3 regions of the Labrenzia sp. THAF35 genome follow, and region 3 is predicted to be linked to each of the others. Evidence: predicted binding sites of a transcription regulator. Region 3 holds the regulator's gene; each other region holds the start of a gene.

Region 1 (5,987 bases), 690 kb from region 3:
GCCCCCCAGCCTCAAAGCCTTCGGTTGCGGTGTCGAGCAGGCCGAGGCCACGCTCCAGCGTCTTGCGGAAACGCGTTTCTTCCAGCTTCAGCGTTTCGGTGATCAGATCTTCAGCGCGGCTCAGCTCCGGATAGGCACGGCCCATTTCACGCACCAGCGCCGGAACCAGCTTGTGCATCAGCGGTTCGCTCGCCCCAAGAAGATGGGCGTGGCGCATGCCGCGGCGCATGATCCGGCGCAGTACATAACCGCGGCCTTCGTTGGACGGAAGCACACCATCGGCAATCAGGAAGCTCGTGGACCGCAGATGGTCGGCAATCACACGGTGGCTGCCGGTGGCGTCGCCTTCTGCTTCCACACCCGTGGCGTTGACGGACGCCGCGATCAGCGCCTTGAAGAGGTCGATGTCGTAGTTGTTGTGAACGCCCTGCATGACAGCGGCGATACGCTCGATGCCCATGCCGGTGTCGATGGACGGACGCGGCAGGTCGAGACGCTTTTCCGGCGTCTGTTCGTACTGCATGAAGACGAGGTTCCAGATCTCGATGAACCGGTCGCCATCTTCTTCCGCAGAGCCCGGAGGGCCGCCCCAGATGTGGTCGCCATGGTCGTAGAAGATTTCAGAACAGGGGCCGCACGGGCCGGTATCGCCCATGGACCAGAAGTTGTCTGACGTCGCGATGCGGATGATCCGGTCTTCGCTGAGACCTGCGATCTTCTTCCAAAGATCGAACGCCTGATCGTCTTCGGCAAAGACGGTTACCAGCAGCTTGTCCTTCGGCAGGCCGAATTCCTTGTTGACGAGGTTCCAGGCCAGTTCGATCGCCTGGTCCTTGAAATAGTCACCAAAGGAGAAGTTACCCAGCATCTCGAAGAAGGTGTGGTGGCGTGCGGTGTAACCGACGTTGTCCAGGTCGTTATGCTTGCCGCCGGCGCGAACGCATTTCTGCGCCGTGACCGCACGGGAATAGTCGCGCTTTTCCAGGCCGGTGAACACGTTCTTGAACTGGTTCATGCCCGCGTTCGCAAACATCAGCGTCGGATCGTTACGCGGCACCAGCGGTCCGGACTCGACCACTTCGTGGCCGTTTGTCTTGAAATAGTCCAGAAAGGCAGAGCGGATTTCATTTACGCCGGTCATTCGGATCTCGCATCGGTCACAGCCCCGCACATGAGGGCCTGTTGAAAATCTTGAAGGCGCTGGATCTGGGTTGCCGATCCGCGCCGGAACAGCCTTTTAACTTTCACCTCCAACCCTGTCCAGCGGTTGCACGGACCCGACCCAACGGAAAGCTGCCGGGAAACAGGCGATTTCCGGAATGAAGGCTGCCCTCATGCGCAGGACAACCGCTCCAACGGGATCTGACCTCTTCCAATTTCGCTCCGTTGCGGGTCCCGAAAAGCAAAAGGCCCCCTTCCGGAGTGCGGAAGGAGGCCCTTGGAAGACCGGACAAACGTCCGGAGCTCTTGCAGACGGAGACCGGAAGCTGAGGATCAGTCCTCTGCTTCTTCCGATGCAGCGTCCGGATCAATGATCGCATCGGCGATCAGGCCGGCGTTCTGGCGGATCGCCAGTTCGATTTCATCGGCAATTTCCGGATTATCCTTCAGAAACTGCTTGGCGTTTTCCCGGCCCTGGCCAAGACGCTGGCTGTTGTAGGAGAACCAGGCACCCGACTTTTCAACGATGTTGCCCTTGACGCCAAGGTCGATGAGTTCGCCGGTCTTGGAGACACCTTCACCATAGACGATGTCGAATTCCACCTGACGGAAAGGAGGCGCAAGCTTGTTCTTGACGACTTTCACGCGGGTCTGGTTGCCGACGACTTCGTCCCGGTCCTTGATCGCACCGATACGGCGGATATCGAGGCGGACAGAAGCATAGAACTTGAGCGCGTTACCGCCGGTCGTGGTTTCCGGAGAACCGAACATGACGCCGATCTTCATGCGGATCTGGTTGATGAAGATCACCATGCACTTCGACTTGGAAATCGACGCGGTCAGTTTGCGAAGAGCCTGGCTCATCAGACGGGCCTGCATGCCCGGCAGGCTGTCGCCCATCTCGCCTTCGAGTTCAGCCTTCGGCGTCAGCGCGGCGACCGAGTCGATGACCAGAACATCGATGGCGCCGGAGCGCACCAGCGTGTCGGCAATTTCCAGCGCCTGTTCACCGGCGTCCGGCTGGGAGATCAGCAGATTGTCAATATCGACGCCAAGCTTGCGCGCATAGATCGGATCCAGCGCGTGCTCCGCATCGACAAAGGCGCAGATACCACCGGTCTTCTGGGCTTCGGCAACCGCATGCAGGGCAAGCGTGGTTTTACCCGAAGACTCCGGCCCGTAGATCTCGACGATACGGCCGCGCGGCAGACCGCCGATCCCGAGCGCGATATCAAGTCCGAGCGACCCGGTCGAGACGGCTTGCACCTCAACCACCTGGCCCTGACCCATCTTCATGATGGAGCCTTTGCCGAAGGCGCGTTCGATTTGGCTGAGCGCTGCGTCCAGCGCTTTTGTCTTATCCATCTGGCTGCTTTCTACGAGACGAAGTGTACTTTGCGACATGGCTTACGCTCCTTATTCCACGATGGACGCGCCGTTTCAATGAGAGCCTTTGTACACATTTTGTTCTCATTTGACAAGTCGGCAAAACCGATTGGTATTAAAATGAAAATGGCTGTTTGTTTCCAATATGTTCTCACTTATCGATTTTAAAACTTACCTAGCGTAATCTATTGATCGGAACATCCCGTGATTCCGCGATCGGGCAGAATCACCGTCGCTTGCCTGCCGCCAGTTGCCGCCCCGGCCTTAATCTGCTAGCCCGCCTCTTCAACGATTGCCAGTACCGGCGCATCGAACGCTTCTGTTCTGATGCCGGCTTTTCATGAGACAGTCCAGAACGTGACTTCAGCCATCTCCTCCCCCGTTATCGCAATCGGTGCGATCCATTACGATACGATCGCCCATGCCAGCGAGCCGATCCGCCCCGAGACCTCGACTCCATCGAGGCTGAACGCAAAGCCGGGCGGCGTTGCCACGAACATTGCCCGTGCGCTGGTTCGGCTCGGGGTTGGAACACGCCTTGTGGGAGCGGTTGGAGAAGACGGCGCTGCAGACATGCTTTCCCGCCAGCTCAGCCAGGAGGGGCTCGAGTTGCATGTGAAGGCCCGGAGAGGTTTCGCAACGGGCCAGTACCTCGCACTGCATAATCCGGCAGGTGATCTTGCAGCCGCCTGCGTTGACGACCGTGTTTTGTCCGAAGCTCCGGAGGATCTCTTCGACGGTATCGTTGCCGATCTTGCAGCAAACGCGACGGACGATACGATCTGGTTTCTGGATGCAAACCTGCCCGCTGCAATGCTGGTCCGGTTGACGGGGCGTGCCTTGCCCGGGCGTCTTGTTGCCAATGCCGTTTCGGATGCCAAGGCAGTCCGGCTGCGTGGGGTTCTCGACAAACTGGATTGCCTGATGCTGAACCGCGGCGAAGCGGTCACGCTTACCGGGCTTTCCCGCGGCACGTCTTCTCAAGACCTGGCGGTGGCCTTGTCGCAGACCGGTCTCAAGAGTTTTGTCCTGACCAGCGCAGCATCTGATGTGCTGGTGCTCGAAAGCGGGAAACTTCACCGGTTCGCACCGCTTCAAACAGAGATCGTCGATGTCACCGGAGCAGGCGATGCATTAAGCGCCGGAACGGTCGCGGCGCTCGCCAGAGGCTATGGCCTGAAGCAAGCAGTCCCTATAGGCCTTGCAGCTGCAGCCCTGACCCTGCGCAGCACCGGCGCCCTCGCGGAAGAGCTCTCCTGGGACGCCCTCGCCAACTTTTGACCATATGGACAAATTCCAATCTTGGCGCTGCTCCGCCTTGCGCCTATAAGACCCGCAGAATTGACCCGGCCCGAGCTGCCGGACGAAAACAGAAAGGCACACGCCGTGACCACTCCGACAACGCCCTCCGCCATCAGGGATCTGATCGTTTACAGCGATGAAGTGCGCGAGGTACTTGCGAACGGCAAGCCGGTCGTTGCGCTGGAATCGACCATCATCACTCATGGCATGCCTTTTCCGAAGAACGTTGAGACCGCCCGTGAGGTGGAAGCCGACATTCGCGCGGAAGGCGCCGTTCCGGCCACCATCGCGCTGATGGACGGCAAGATCATGGTGGGCCTTTCCGATGAGGATCTCGACCGCCTGGCACAGGCCAAGGACGTGATGAAGTGTTCACGTGCCGACCTGACCTTCGCACTTGCCACCGGACGCTACGGCGCGACAACCGTCGCCGCCACGATGATGGCGGCGCATGCCGCTGGTCTGAAGGTCTTTGCCACGGGCGGCATCGGCGGCGTTCACAAGGGTGCGGAAGAAAGCTTCGACATTTCCGCCGACCTCGATGAGCTTGGCCGCACGCCGGTCTGTGTAGTGTCCGCCGGTGCCAAGGCATTGCTCGACATTCCCAAGACCCTTGAAGTTCTGGAAACCAAGGGCGTTCCCGTCATTGCTTTCGGCACGGAAGACCTGCCGGCATTCTGGTCGCGGGCCAGTGGTCTCAAGGCCCCCTACTCCCTGAATTCGGCCGCCGAAATCGGTTCGCTCCTGAAGATGCGGTCCCGTTTCCCGGATCATGGCGGCGTCCTGATCGCCAACCCGGTACCGGAAGTCGACCAGATCCCGCGGGATGAAATGACCGGTTATATCGATGCCGCCATTGCGGATGCCACTGCGAAGGGTGTTCGCGGCAAGGACGTGACCCCGTTCGTTCTCGGCGCCATCCTGGAGTTGACCGGTGGCCGCAGCCTCGACACCAACATTGCGCTGGTGCGCAACAATGCCCGCCTGGCCGCGCGTATTGCTGCTGAACTGGTCTGACGGCACGTTTTCTCGAGAAACCAACTGGACCCAAAAAATCTGCCGGGCTTTCAATCCGTTTGAAGTGAAAGCCCGGCAGACTTGTCAGGACGGTTTGTCTTCCACCGGTTGAGGCACTTCCGGCGCCTGACGGCGCTCAAGTGCCGCCGCCAACCGGTCGATATCCTTGAAATGCAGGTCCCGCTGCGGGAACGGTATCTCGATACCCGCCTTGCCAAGCTCGTTGTAGACCGTGAAGTAAAGGTCCGACTTGGTAATCATCACATTGCCGATGTCTTTCAGGAAACATCTCAGTTCGAAATTCAGCGAGCTGTCGCCCAGCCCGATGAAGAGAACCTGCGGCGTCGGATAACGTGCGATGGTGTTGTGTCCGCGTGCCGCATCGAACAGGATGGATTTTACCTTTTCCAGATCACTGCCATAGGCAACGCCAACCGGCAGGATGAGCCGGCCCGATTTGTTGGTCAGCGTCATGTTCTTGACCGTGCCGGCAATCAGGTCCGAATTCGGAATGATGACGTCATGCCGGTCGAAGGTTTCGATGCGCGTAGAACGGACAGAGATCTTGCGGACATATCCGGATTGTCCGGAGACCTCGATCCAGTCGCCTTCCTTGATAGGCCGTTCAATCAGCAGAATGACGCCGGAGACAAAGTTGGACACGATGGTCTGGAGACCAAAACCGATACCGACCGACAGAGCACCGGCGACGACTGCAAGACTGGACAGGTTCAGTCCGGCGGTGGAAATCGCAATCAGCGACGCCAGCGTGAGCCCGACATAGCCTGTACCGGTGACCACGGCGTTCTGCGCACCGCTGTCCATCCGCGTCTGCGGCAGTACGGTCGCCTTCAGCAGGTTCTGCAGCCAGCGCGTTACGACAACGCCAATGCCGAAAATGGCAACCAGGACGATGAAGGAGTCCAGCGACAGGTGAATGTCGCCCAGTTGCACGCCGTTCGTGAGCAGATACCAGACCTCGACGATATCCGTTCCGCGTGCGCCCCAGGTCATGGCGATCAGGGGCGCGAAAATCAGTGTCAGAACACAGATTAACCCAAAGGCAACGAGGACCGGAGCAGGTTCGTCTTCTCGCTTGCCGATAGCCGTTTTCACGACAA
Region 2 (5,987 bases), 290 kb from region 3:
CTCACCCACCTCGGCTTGACCGAAGCAGTCCGGTCCTGCAGCGAAGCGCCGGAAACATTCACGTTCTGGGACTATCAGGCAGGTGCCTGGCAAAAAAACAACGGCATTCGGATCGATCATATTCTGATGTCTCCGCAGGCCACAGACCGGTTCTCAGGCTGCGGTATCGACAAGCATGTGCGCGGCTGGGAAAAGCCGTCGGATCATGTGCCAGTTTGGGTGAAGCTGGCTGCTTGAGACTGAAACCGCCTCCAGAAATCCAGCTCCATTGCTGATGCAGGCGTGAAGCGCGGTGCGTGCCCGGAAACCGGGCTTGCAGTCGGCTGACGTCATGGTAAGCTTTTTTCCATCATGGGATGACGCTCAGCCGACCAACATCCGCGACGGCGACATGCGGAAAGGACATACCGGTAACGACTTCGATTGCCGGTCGTTCGGTCTTTACTGTCACCGCATGGTTGTTTTCCGGACTGATTTTCGGTCTGGTTCTTGGGTCAGGCAGCGCGGCTCGGGCGCAAGACGTCTCGTGTACCTGCCGATACCAGGGCGAGAAATACGGCGTAGGTGAATCTATCTGCCTGAAGAGCCCATCCGGGCTGCGAATGGCGACATGTGAAATGGTGCTGAACAACACGTCCTGGCAGATCAGCAACGCGCCTTGCCCACTGACCCAAATTCAAAGCCCTGCGATCGATAAATTCACGACCAAGCGTCCGACGACACCGGCTCATCCTTCGGTTGAAGTCCAATCATAAGATAAAGCGGATTTTCTGCAGCCCTGGCACTTTCCAGCTTCGAACCGGAGCAAGACATGACTTGGCTGTGCGAAAGCCATTGCAGCCGATCACACGCACCTGGTGTTCAGATCGGTCTCTATGAGCTTGAGGTTATTGTGCGGGCAACTGCTGTGCGGTGAGCACGTCCGGGCGATTTTGCTTCAACCATCCGTCAGCCATTGATCTGGCCATCTGCCTGACAGGCTCGGGCGAAACCGCGAAATACTGCTCGTGCATGGAATGAATCCAGCTGGCATCCGTCCCCTTGGCCTGTTCCCGGGCAACGGTCATCCACATCAGGCCGCGAGCTTTTTTCTTGTCCGACGTACCGAGTGCATAGAGCGTTTCACCAAGGCGTGCCTGGGCACCCACATGTCCCTTGAGCGCGGCAAGATTGTACCAACGAACGGCCATGCGGCTGTTGTTTTCCTGGTACATGCGGCCAAGTTCATACTGGGCATCGGCATCGCCGAAATAGGACGCGGCATGCGTGAAGATCTGACGGGCACGTGATTCATTCTTGGGCACAGCGCCGTCGATGCCGTTCAGATAGTAGGAACCGAGCGCAACGAAGGCGCTTGAGACGAAGGGAGCATCCGGTGCATCGGGGCGATCTTCCCCGTGCTCACGAACGATCTGACTGTAATATTCGAACGCCTTGAGGTCGTCTTCCTTGACGCCGTCGCCGGAGGCATACATTTCGCCCAGCTTCCAGGCGGCCATGGGCTGACCGTTTTCGGCGGCATACTGCAGCGACCCAAGTGCAGCGGCCTTGTCGCCGGAATAATATTGGCGGGCACCGGCCCGCAGTGCTTCAGACGGGGAAAGATCGTTCGGACCGATCGCCCGTGCAGGCGCCGGCTGACCGTCAAAGGCGGCCACGGGCCCTGTCAGGCCGATCAGGATCAACGCACCGAGCACGGTTCCGGCTCTTCCCATGCGTTGAAGCTTTGTGCTGTTCTTAGGCATCCCAGTCACACTATTATCCGTCGGCAACGAAACAGATCCCCGACGGACTTTCTTGTTATTTGTCCGCGCCAAGCGCATTTGCTGTCTCTTTGGTCCCAAAAGCATATGCCTGCGGGACCCACTGTTTCGGAGTGGCCTAAATTGGCCGATCATTTCGTCTTAAGTTGGGCCATACGACGCCGAAATAAGACCATTTCCTGACACTTTTGTCCGGACTGTGAACCACTTCAGGAGTTGATCCCGATCTGGTCGTCCCAGACATTAGCGTAACGGGTGACGGGCAAACATGGCCGAACAGGGGCAACGGCGGTAAACCGGGGCCCTGCAAATGACTCTGTCAGTAACTGTTGCGGAATTAGCACATATTGTGACCGCCCCTCTCTCATTCAAGACCCTTATTTCATCACAGGCGGGTTGATGATGTGTTTCCAGATCGGATTTTTGGGCCCAGGGCTGTTGAAAACGGGGGCTTTTGGCCAATTACCTTTGCCGTTCTATCTTTGTCCTTCAAACTGAGACATGATTCGGTGTAGGTAACAGCGCTGAGTTTGTAGAAACTGTGACCCAAGACCCATCAGGCGATACGGAATGAGCGCAAAAGACGATCTGTTTGCAGGCAACGCGGCGGTCTCTGCCCCAATGACACAAGATGAGCCCGCCCCAGCTCCGCAAAAGCCGCGTCCCGTTGCGCCAGTCGCGGTCAGCGACGATTATTCAGCGGCCGACATCGAGGTTCTCGAAGGGCTCGAGCCGGTTCGGCGCCGGCCAGGCATGTATATCGGCGGCACTGACGAAAAGGCGTTGCATCACCTCTTTGCCGAAGTGATCGACAACTCCATGGATGAGGCGGTTGCCGGCCATGCGACGTGGATCGACGTGTCGCTTTCCAACGATGGATATCTGACGATCACCGACAACGGCCGCGGTATTCCTGTCGACCCTCACCCGAAGTTCAAGGACAAGTCCGCACTCGAAGTGATCATGACGACGCTACATGCGGGCGGCAAGTTCGACAGCAAGGTCTATGAGACCTCTGGCGGTCTGCACGGTGTCGGAATTTCCGTGGTCAACGCGCTGTCAGAGGAACTGATTGTAGAGGTCGCACGCAGCCGCAAGCTCTATCGCCAGATTTTCCGCCGCGGTCACGCCCAGGGTCCTCTCGAGCTGGTTGGCGACACCCAGAACAGACGAGGGACCCAGGTCAGCTTCAAACCAGACGATCAAATCTTCGGCAAAGGCGCCAAATTTGTCCCGGCGCGCCTTTTGAAGATGGCACGGTCCAAGGCCTATCTCTTTGGCGGTGTCGAGATCCGCTGGCACTGCGCACCTGAATTGCTGTCTGAAAAGGACGAGACACCGGCCGAGGCCGTGTTTCACTTCCCCGGCGGTCTTCGCGACTTTCTCAACGAGAGACTGACCAAGGAACGCCGTGTCGTCGACGACGTGTTCTTCGGCCGCACCGACAACGCCGGCAAACACGGATCCGTGGAATGGGCAGTGAGCTGGTTTGCCGGCGATGGCTTTGTCAGTTCCTACTGCAACACCGTGCCGACACCGGAAGGCGGAACTCACGAAGCGGGTTTTCGATATGCCCTGCTGCGCGGCCTCAAGGCATATGGCGAACTGACAAACAACAAGAAGGCATCCATCATCACCGGCGATGATGTGATGACATCAGCCGGCGGAATGCTGTCCGTCTTCATCCGTGAGCCCGAATTCGTCGGCCAGACCAAAGACAAACTGGCGACCAACGAAGCCACGCGCATTGCGGAGACGGCTGTCCGAGATGCATTTGACCATTGGCTGACGGCCTCCCCCAACCAGGCAAACAAGCTTCTGGAGTGGGTGATCGATCGCGCGGATGAGCGCTTGCGCCGTCGCCAGGAAAAAGACGTCGCCCGCAAGACAGCCGTGCGCAAGCTGCGCCTTCCGGGCAAACTTGCCGACTGCTCGGCAAACCAGTCCGATGGCACCGAACTCTTCATCGTGGAGGGTGACTCGGCAGGTGGCTCGGCCAAACAGGCGCGCAACCGTTCCAACCAGGCCGTCTTGCCGTTGCGCGGCAAGATCCTGAACGTTGCAAACGCCGGCCGCGACAAACTCGTTGCCAACCAGCAGCTCGCCGATCTCATCCAGGCCCTTGGCTGCGGCACGCGCTCCCAATACCGGGAAAGTGACCTGCGGTACGAGAAGATCGTCATCATGACGGATGCAGACGTCGACGGCGCCCACATTGCATCACTTTTGATTACTTTCTTTTACCGCGAAATGCCGGAGCTAATCCGTGGCGGCCATCTCTTCCTGGCCGTGCCACCACTCTATCGTCTCACCCAGGGGGGGAAGACCCTCTATGCACGCGACGATGCCCATAAAGACGAATTGATGGACACCGTCTTCAAGGGTAAATCCAAGGTGGAAATCGGCCGTTTCAAGGGTTTGGGTGAAATGTTGCCGGCTCAGTTGAAGGAAACGACGATGGATCCGTCCAAGCGGACCATGCTGAAGGTCGTCGTCGAAGAAGAAGCTGTAACAGACACCAACGACACCGTTGAACGGCTGATGGGCAACAAGCCGGAAGCGCGCTTCCGGTTCATTCAGGACAACGCTGAATTCGCTGAGGATCTTGATATTTAGCCGCAACAGCAGGTATTTTGATCTATATCTTTTTTTGAAGAGGTTGGGCGGGCGTATATTTTTGCCCGCACTGCCTATTTGACCGGTCGGAAACGTAGCATGTTAAACCGGATGTATTCGATACTGGACAGACGGCTTCGCCCCTTGCGAAATCATGTCTTCCTGGCTTTTCCCAAGCACAAGATCGCCTTTGCCCGTATCGCAGAACCTGCTTTTCAACTTCTGCGCCCGGTTCTTCATTGCCTTGCCGGTACCGACAAGCTCAAGGCCCTTTCCGGTTTTGATCTTCGGACCGCCGCCACGGAACGGCTGCTCTTCCATGGGAATGTGGAGTTACTGACAGCACGCGAACTCAAGCGGCGGCATCCCGAAATGAAAGTCGCGGCCTGGGTCCAGGATCCGATGCATCGGTTGGCCTACTGTTATGAGAAAGTCATCCTGAGTGCCGATCCGCTTCCTGCCTACTATGAAGAGCGCCAGTTCAATCAGGACATGACACCTCAGGAGTTCGTGTCACACGTTGCGTCGATCTCGGACCTGGAAGCAGACAATCTGTTTCGCAGCCAGACAGCTGCCCTCACCTACAAAGGCATGTTGACGGCCGATCTGATCTTGCAGCTTGAAGATTTCGACCAGTCATTCGCAACTTTTCTTTCGGAAAGCTCTCTCAGGTTCCGCACGAAATCTCCTGTCGCGTATCACGTGGACAATTTTGTCGGCAGGGACACGCTGCTGTCCTTTACCGAAGACAGCCTGGTTCAGCAGCTGCGGCGGCGCTACAAGTCAGACTACGACCTGTTCTACAAACCGGTGGCTCTTTCTGCCTGACGCTGCGCAATTTTACGTATCGAATACCGGCTGAAGCGATACTTTCGGAAACACATACCTTCGTTTGCGCCTGCATTTTGGGCAACGCATACTGATTTTCCAGCCGATTTCATGAACCAACTTGGTTGCACTATTAACTGAGATGGCAAATCGTACTCGGAATTACTCGATTTTCTTGAGATTTTACCTCTCAAGCGCATTGACACCTGAGCGCATGAATGTAGGGTGTGCGCACATTGGCACCGGCGGTTCCCACGGCGCCGCCGATTAACAATCACAACATTCGGGCAAAGCGCTCCATGGCATTTAATACTCTCGGTCTTAGCGAGAAGGTCCTCGCTGCAGTTGAAGCAGCAGGTTATAAGGAACCCACGGCAATCCAGTCGGGCGCCATTCCGCAGGTGCTTGAGCGCCGCGACATCCTTGGCATTGCCCAGACCGGAACCGGCAAGACTGCAAGTTTCACATTGCCCATGCTGACGCTGCTCGAAAAGGGCCGCGCTCGTGCGCGGATGCCGCGTACGCTCATCCTGGAACCGACGCGCGAACTCGCTGCGCAGGTTGAAGAAAATTTCGCCAAATACGGCACCAACCATAAACTCAATGTCGCCCTGCTGATCGGCGGCGTCTCCTTTTCCGACCAGGACAAGAAGCTCGACCGTGGCACAGATGTTCTGATCGCGACGCCTGGCCGTCTGCTTGATCACTTCGAACGCGGCAAGCTGTTGTTGCAGGGCGTTGAAATTCTCGTCATCGACGAAGCCGATCGTATGCTCGACA
Region 3 (5,987 bases):
CGTTTGCGTCAACTACATGGCAGACCTGTTGCCCGGGACGACGGAGCGCGATGCGTCGCTGGTCATAGCTCCATTGTCACACGGTGCAGGGTTGCAACTGATTGCCCAGCTATCAGCTGGTTCCACACATGTTCTCCTGCCCGGAGGTGGCTTCAATCCTTCGACTGCATTCGAGTTGATCGAAAAACACAAGGTCAGCAATCTCTTCACCGTTCCCACAATCGTCAAACGCCTGGTGGAAGACCCTTCTGTTGATCAGTACGATCACTCGAGCCTTCGTCACGTCATTTATGCGGGGGCTCCCATGTATAGGGAGGACCAGAAGCTGGCACTCCAGAAATTGGGGCACGTTCTGGTTCAATACTACGGGCTTGGCGAGGTCACCGGAAACATCACCGTGCTGCGGCCACAGGATCATTTTCTGGAGGATGGACCTGAGACACGCAGCGGCACATGCGGTACGGAGCGCACAGGTATAGAGGTTTCGATTCAGGACGAGGAAGGCAATCATCTGCCCCCCAATGAAACGGGTGAAGTCTGCGTCATCGGTTCGGCGGTCTGTGCTGGCTATCTGGAAGACGAAGACGCCAACCAGAAGTCTTTCCGGAACGGCTGGTTCCGCACCGGAGACATCGGTCACATGGATGAACAGCGCTACCTCTTCCTGACAGGCCGAGCGTCGGACATGTACATTTCTGGTGGCTCCAACGTCTACCCGAAGGAAGTCGAGGAAGTGCTGCTTACACATCCGGATATTTCCGAGGTCGCAATTCTCGGCATTCCGGACAGGCAATGGGGCGAAGTTGGCCTAGCCGTTTGTGTGGCTGCCCCAGACAATTCACCCGACCCTCAGGAACTCAGCGACTATCTGAACGGCAAGATCGCCCGCTACAAGATGCCTGCACGTTATCTCTTCATTCCCGCAATGCCGACAAGTGCCTATGGCAAGATCACCAAGAAACTGGTGCGGGAGCATTTGACCGAGAAAGGCCTGTTGTGAGACGGCCCGCCCCCAGGTCTCTGTCCGACATTCGTCATCCCGGCCCTTCTGCCATCAATCGGCTCCCCCATGCCAGATGTCTGGCGAAACCATTGGAAATCTCCCTGGCAGAGCAAACTCCCTTGCTGGAGGCGCTGGGCCGCTTCGCCACGCACCAAGGACTGAGCTCCGCCGTTCTCGATCTTTCCGGGCTCACGCTCGAAGCGTTCGACTTCGTAATGCCTGCCTGTGCAATCGATGACAGACATGCAGCCTGGTACAGCGACACGCACTCCTCGAAAGGCGCAACGCTGGAGTCCGCAGTTGCCATTCTCGGGATACGAGATGGTGAATGGTTCGCTCATGTACACGCCTCTTGGCGTGAGGAAGAAGTCGAGCACCTTGGCCACTTACTGCCGCATACGCTGAAGGTTGCGCATCAGGGGGCCATCAAAGGGTACGGCCTGCAAGGCGCAGCCTTCGTGGCATCGCTGGATCCGGAAACCGAATTCACGTTGTTTCGTGTGCAACAGGATGACGAACAGTCACGGATAACCGACTACAATGCGCTTATCACCACACTCGCTCCGTTTGCCGACCTGACGGACAGCATCCAAGAACTCGCAAAAGAGCTGAAAGCACCCTCCTACGAAGTCTATGGACTGGGCAGTCTGGCCGGAGCAGCGTTTCGCGACGCCCAGCCGATGACAGGTCTGATCTCCGAGATACTCCTGACTGAAAACGCTGGCGCGAAACCGGATCAAGAGCTTTGCGTCCCAATCCGCGCCGTTGATCTCGAAGGTGGACTGCATCGGGGCATTCTAACCGCTGGTGGCGCGCCGACTTTGATCACCTGTGAACTGCTGATCATGACCGGATCGAAGGATGACCTGAATCCGATATCGGAGACGGATTGAATACGGCAACTTGTTCGAGGCCAAGAACAGTAAGAGAACATTTACCCTTGCAGAACACAATGAGAACAGGTACCATGTTCTTGATTTGTACCAGATGTTTTCTCGGTCAGGGGACGCCTACATGCTGACGCGCAAGCAGTACGAACTGCTCATGTTCATTCACGAAAGACTGAAAGAAACCGGTGTGCCGCCGTCTTTCGACGAAATGAAGGATGCGCTCGACCTGCGCTCCAAGTCCGGTATTCACCGCCTGATCACCGCGCTTGAAGAACGTGGCTTCATCCGGCGCCTGCCGAACCGGGCCAGAGCCATGGAAGTTGTTCGTCTTCCGGACTCCATCGCACCCGGCCTGGGCGCTCCACGGCCAAGAGGCAGCTTCTCACCTGAAGTCATTGAAGGCTCACTCGGCAAACCGGAGCCTGAAAAAGCTGCACCGGTGCCGGTGTCCAGTGTTACGGAAATCCCCGTCATGGGCCGCATTGCAGCCGGCGTGCCCATCGAGGCCATTCAAACACACAGCCATTCCATCACAGTGCCGCAGGACCTGCTTGGTCGCGGGGAACACTACGCGCTGGAAGTTCGTGGTGATTCCATGATTGAGGCGGGCATTCTGGACGGTGATACCGTGCTTATCCGCCGGACCGACAGCGCCGACAGTGGCGACATCGTGGTTGCACTTGTGGACGATGAAGAAGCCACCTTGAAGAGGCTGCGCAAGAAAGGCGCTTCCATCGCTCTTGAAGCAGCCAACCCGGCTTATGAAACCAGGATCTTCGGTCCCGGCCGCGTTCGTGTTCAGGGCCGCCTCGTTGCCCTGTTTCGTCAGTATTGACCAGTCACTCCTCTGCGCGCGCTTCGGCCACCGAGGCGCGCTCGGCTAGACGCAGGCTGTCTCTCGTTACCTTACCCTGGTGATGCCAAGGGCGCGGTGGGTCAGGGATGGCAAACTTCAGTTTCTCGATTTTCAGATTTTCCTTTGGCGGATGGCCCGGTCCACTGGCACCGCTCGTAGCATTCGCGGCCTGGCTGAAATCACCGGGCGATAGCCAGATGGAGACGGCACCACGTTCGGTGCGCGTACCATGATCCAGGACGAGGGCTGCGCCGCAGCTCTCCGGAGCGACAAGATCGGTCACGACCAAATCGGCATATCGGCAATCCAGCTGAAACGCTTCAAATGTCTTTGGCTGCGCGATTGCAAGAAACGATTGCCTGCCATCCAGCCGTTCTGCGTCCTCTGAATTGACGTAGGCCCTGATGACACAACCGTCGTCATCGCAATTTCTTTGAGGCGATTTCATCTTGCGCGACAAGATCGCATCATTCCTCACTCCTTCCGACTGCAGCCAGAGATCACTTGCAAACGATCTCCCCCTAGCTGCGTAACGCAAAGTTCCCGTTTCATCGCGGGCAGCTATTCGAGAGCCGCTTGCAGCAATCTGTATATCCGGAGGCCGGCTGGTGAGAACAATCAATATTCCTGCGACGAGAGGCACTCCTGCGAGCACACGCTTTCTGCCAGGCACCAACAATCCGGCAAATAATGCTGATAGCAACAGCAATGCAGCAGCCCCGTCGAGCCTTCCGGAAGTTCCGCCGCCGGCATCCAGGGCTGCGGTAAAGGAAGCAACCTTCAACAGAAGTGAAACTCCGAAAGACATGACAGCCAGAGGGAGAGCCGCAAGGCCGAAGGGCATCAGAACGAATGCAAGTACTCCCATAGGCATCACAACAAGTGAAAACACCGGCATTCCCAGCAAGTTGCCTACAAGGCCATAGGGCGCAATGCGGCTGAAGTGATGAGCTCCTATAATGCCGGTCGCCAACCCTGCGACCAATGCGGTTACGAACAACCCTGCAACCCACTTGCCGAGGTAGAGACAAGTCGCCTTGCCCCATCCGGACACTCTTTCACCAGATGACAGGGAACGATCTCGCTGCCGCCACAGGTCATATACGGCGACCAGGCAGATCACGGCAGCGAAGGACATCTGGAAGCCGGGAAAAAACAACCGCTCAGGAGCAATCAGCAAGAGTACGAGGCCAGCCAACGCTACGCTTCGCAGGGTTAGGCCGCGTCGCCCCACCAGAATTCCGACAAAGACAATCGCGATCATCAGGAACGATCGTTGCGTCGCAACCGCACCACCGGACAGAAGCAGATAAATAACGGCAGCACCAAGGGCTGAAAGCGCGGCCCACTTGTGCACTGGCCACCTGAGCGTCAGGACCGGCACCAAGCAAAAGAGCACTAAGACCGCGCCATAGGCGCCGCCGGCAAAGAGCGCCATATGCAGTCCAGAAATTGCAAGAATGTGAGCCAGTCCGGCGGCCCGCAAAATCTCTTCCTGCTCTTCGGTTATTCCGCTGCGGTCTCCAACCAGAAGAGCAACGATCAGTGCGGTTTCCGGCCCTTCCGAAAGATTGGCCCTGATGCGTTCCGCGAGGTCTATTCGAAGCTTGGCAACGGCAACGGCAGGGCGAAATTCATTTCCAGCCTCCTCAGTCTCGATGACCTCGGGGGACCCGAAACTGAAACCCGTCGCACCTATCTGCTGAAAGAAGGCCCGGAAGGAATAATCGTATCCTCCTGGAAAGACGGGACCCGCGGGGGGAAACAGCCGCGCACTGACGCTCACGGTGCGCCCCACATCAATGTCGCCTCCCGCCGGAACGCGCAAGCGCACCTTGGCGGGAAACTCGCCCTCCTCGACAGGACGCCCATTGACCGAGGATACGGCCAGTACGATCCGGTGACCGGCTGCCCCGCTGTCAATCTCTTCTATGTAGCCAGCCAGATCCGCGTTCATCTGTTCGGCAAGGCGCGGCGCCGAAACATATGCCGTGCGAAGACTGGAGGCTGCCAGTCCGGCAAAGAATGCCAGGAAGAGAACGACGGAAACCGCCACAGTGCCGCGCTGCTTCACACGCCAGAGAACCGCGCTTACCAGCACGACCAGAACTCCCAACAGAACCCAGGAAGGTTCTTCGGGCAACCAAACGTAGACACCAATTCCCCCGGCAAACGCGAAGGCACACCACAACAGCCCTTGCGAATCCCAAAGACGATCTGCTGACGCATTGTGAGCAAAATAAGTGTGACCAGCGCCCGCTAGCCTTGAACGCCGTTTCTCACGTAATTTAGGCTTGAGCACGGCAGGTGATAAATCCTCGCGCTCAACGTCAAGGGTTGCCGTTTGCGACCGGCCGGCAGAAATATCGAGCGGACCGGACCGTGACGTCACTTCAGCTCCTCGTTTTGGTCCAAGAAATGGCCGGAGCCCCTATTTAGCCTCGCCAAAGCCTGTGCTAAGACCGCGCCACCAATCCGGCGCGCTCCGCGCCGTCATACTGACAGAGACTTTCATAAAGCACCATGGCACAGAACATCGTCACGCGCTTCGCCCCGTCCCCGACCGGGTTCCTGCATATCGGCGGCGCCCGCACCGCGCTCTTCAACTGGCTCTTCGCGCGTCATCACGGCGGCAAGATGCTGCTGCGGATCGAAGATACGGACCGGGCTCGCTCCACGCAGGAAGCGGTGGACGCATTGATTGACGGCCTGTCCTGGCTTGGGCTCGACTGGGACGGAGATCCGATCTCCCAGTTTTCCCGTGTTGAGCGCCACAAGGAAGTGGTCGAGGAAATGCTGGCCAACGGCACGGCCTATCGCTGCTACTGCACCCCGGAAGAGCTTGACGCCATGCGCGAGAAAGCCCGCGCCGAGGGCAAGCCACCCCGCTATGACGGGACATGGCGCGAGCGAGACGCCTCCGAAGCCCCGGCCGGCGTTGACCCAGTCATCCGCATCAAGGCCCCTCAGGAAGGCGAGACGGTGGTCGACGATCTCGTTCAGGGTCGCGTCATGATCCCGAACAAGGACCTTGATGACTTCGTACTGATGCGCTCCGACGGGACGCCGACTTATATGCACGCTGTTGTGGTGGACGATCACGACATGGGCATCACACACATCATCCGCGGCGTCGATCACTTGACGAATGCAGCCCGCCAGACGCTCATCTTCAAGGCTCTGGGATGGGATGTGCCGGCAATGGCGCATATTCCGCTCATTCACGGGCCGGACGGCG

Evidence for each region. Region 3 encodes LexA, which represses DNA repair genes until DNA is damaged. Its sites were predicted from a motif close to TGTTCNNNNTGTGTTCNG; they were not measured.
Region 1: a site for LexA is predicted at 2,683-2,700, ahead of recA (recombinase RecA). Genes of this name have one in related genera too.
Region 2: a site for LexA is predicted at 2,236-2,253, ahead of parE (DNA topoisomerase IV subunit B). Genes of this name have one in related genera too.

The regions. Positions count from the first base shown of each region.
Region 1 is NZ_CP045380.1:3,544,557-3,550,543, reverse strand. Features, by position in the region: gene alaS (alanine--tRNA ligase) at 1-1,141, opposite strand, end outside; gene recA (recombinase RecA) at 1,495-2,565, opposite strand; gene FIU93_RS16215 (PfkB family carbohydrate kinase) at 2,905-3,828, shown strand; gene FIU93_RS16210 (pseudouridine-5'-phosphate glycosidase) at 3,934-4,866, shown strand; gene FIU93_RS16205 (DUF3772 domain-containing protein) at 4,951-5,987, opposite strand, start outside.
Region 2 is NZ_CP045380.1:4,529,337-4,535,323, forward strand. Features, by position in the region: gene xth (exodeoxyribonuclease III) at 1-237, shown strand, start outside; gene FIU93_RS20720 (tetratricopeptide repeat protein) at 888-1,745, opposite strand; gene parE (DNA topoisomerase IV subunit B) at 2,334-4,379, shown strand; gene FIU93_RS20730 (sulfotransferase family 2 domain-containing protein) at 4,479-5,207, shown strand; gene FIU93_RS20735 (DEAD/DEAH box helicase) at 5,507-5,987, shown strand, end outside.
Region 3 is NZ_CP045380.1:4,234,667-4,240,653, reverse strand. Features, by position in the region: gene FIU93_RS19410 (acyl-CoA synthetase) at 1-1,000, shown strand, start outside; gene FIU93_RS19405 (hypothetical protein) at 1,093-1,896, shown strand; gene lexA (transcriptional repressor LexA) at 2,018-2,728, shown strand; gene FIU93_RS19395 (ComEC/Rec2 family competence protein) at 2,733-4,850, opposite strand; gene gltX (glutamate--tRNA ligase) at 5,273-5,987, shown strand, end outside.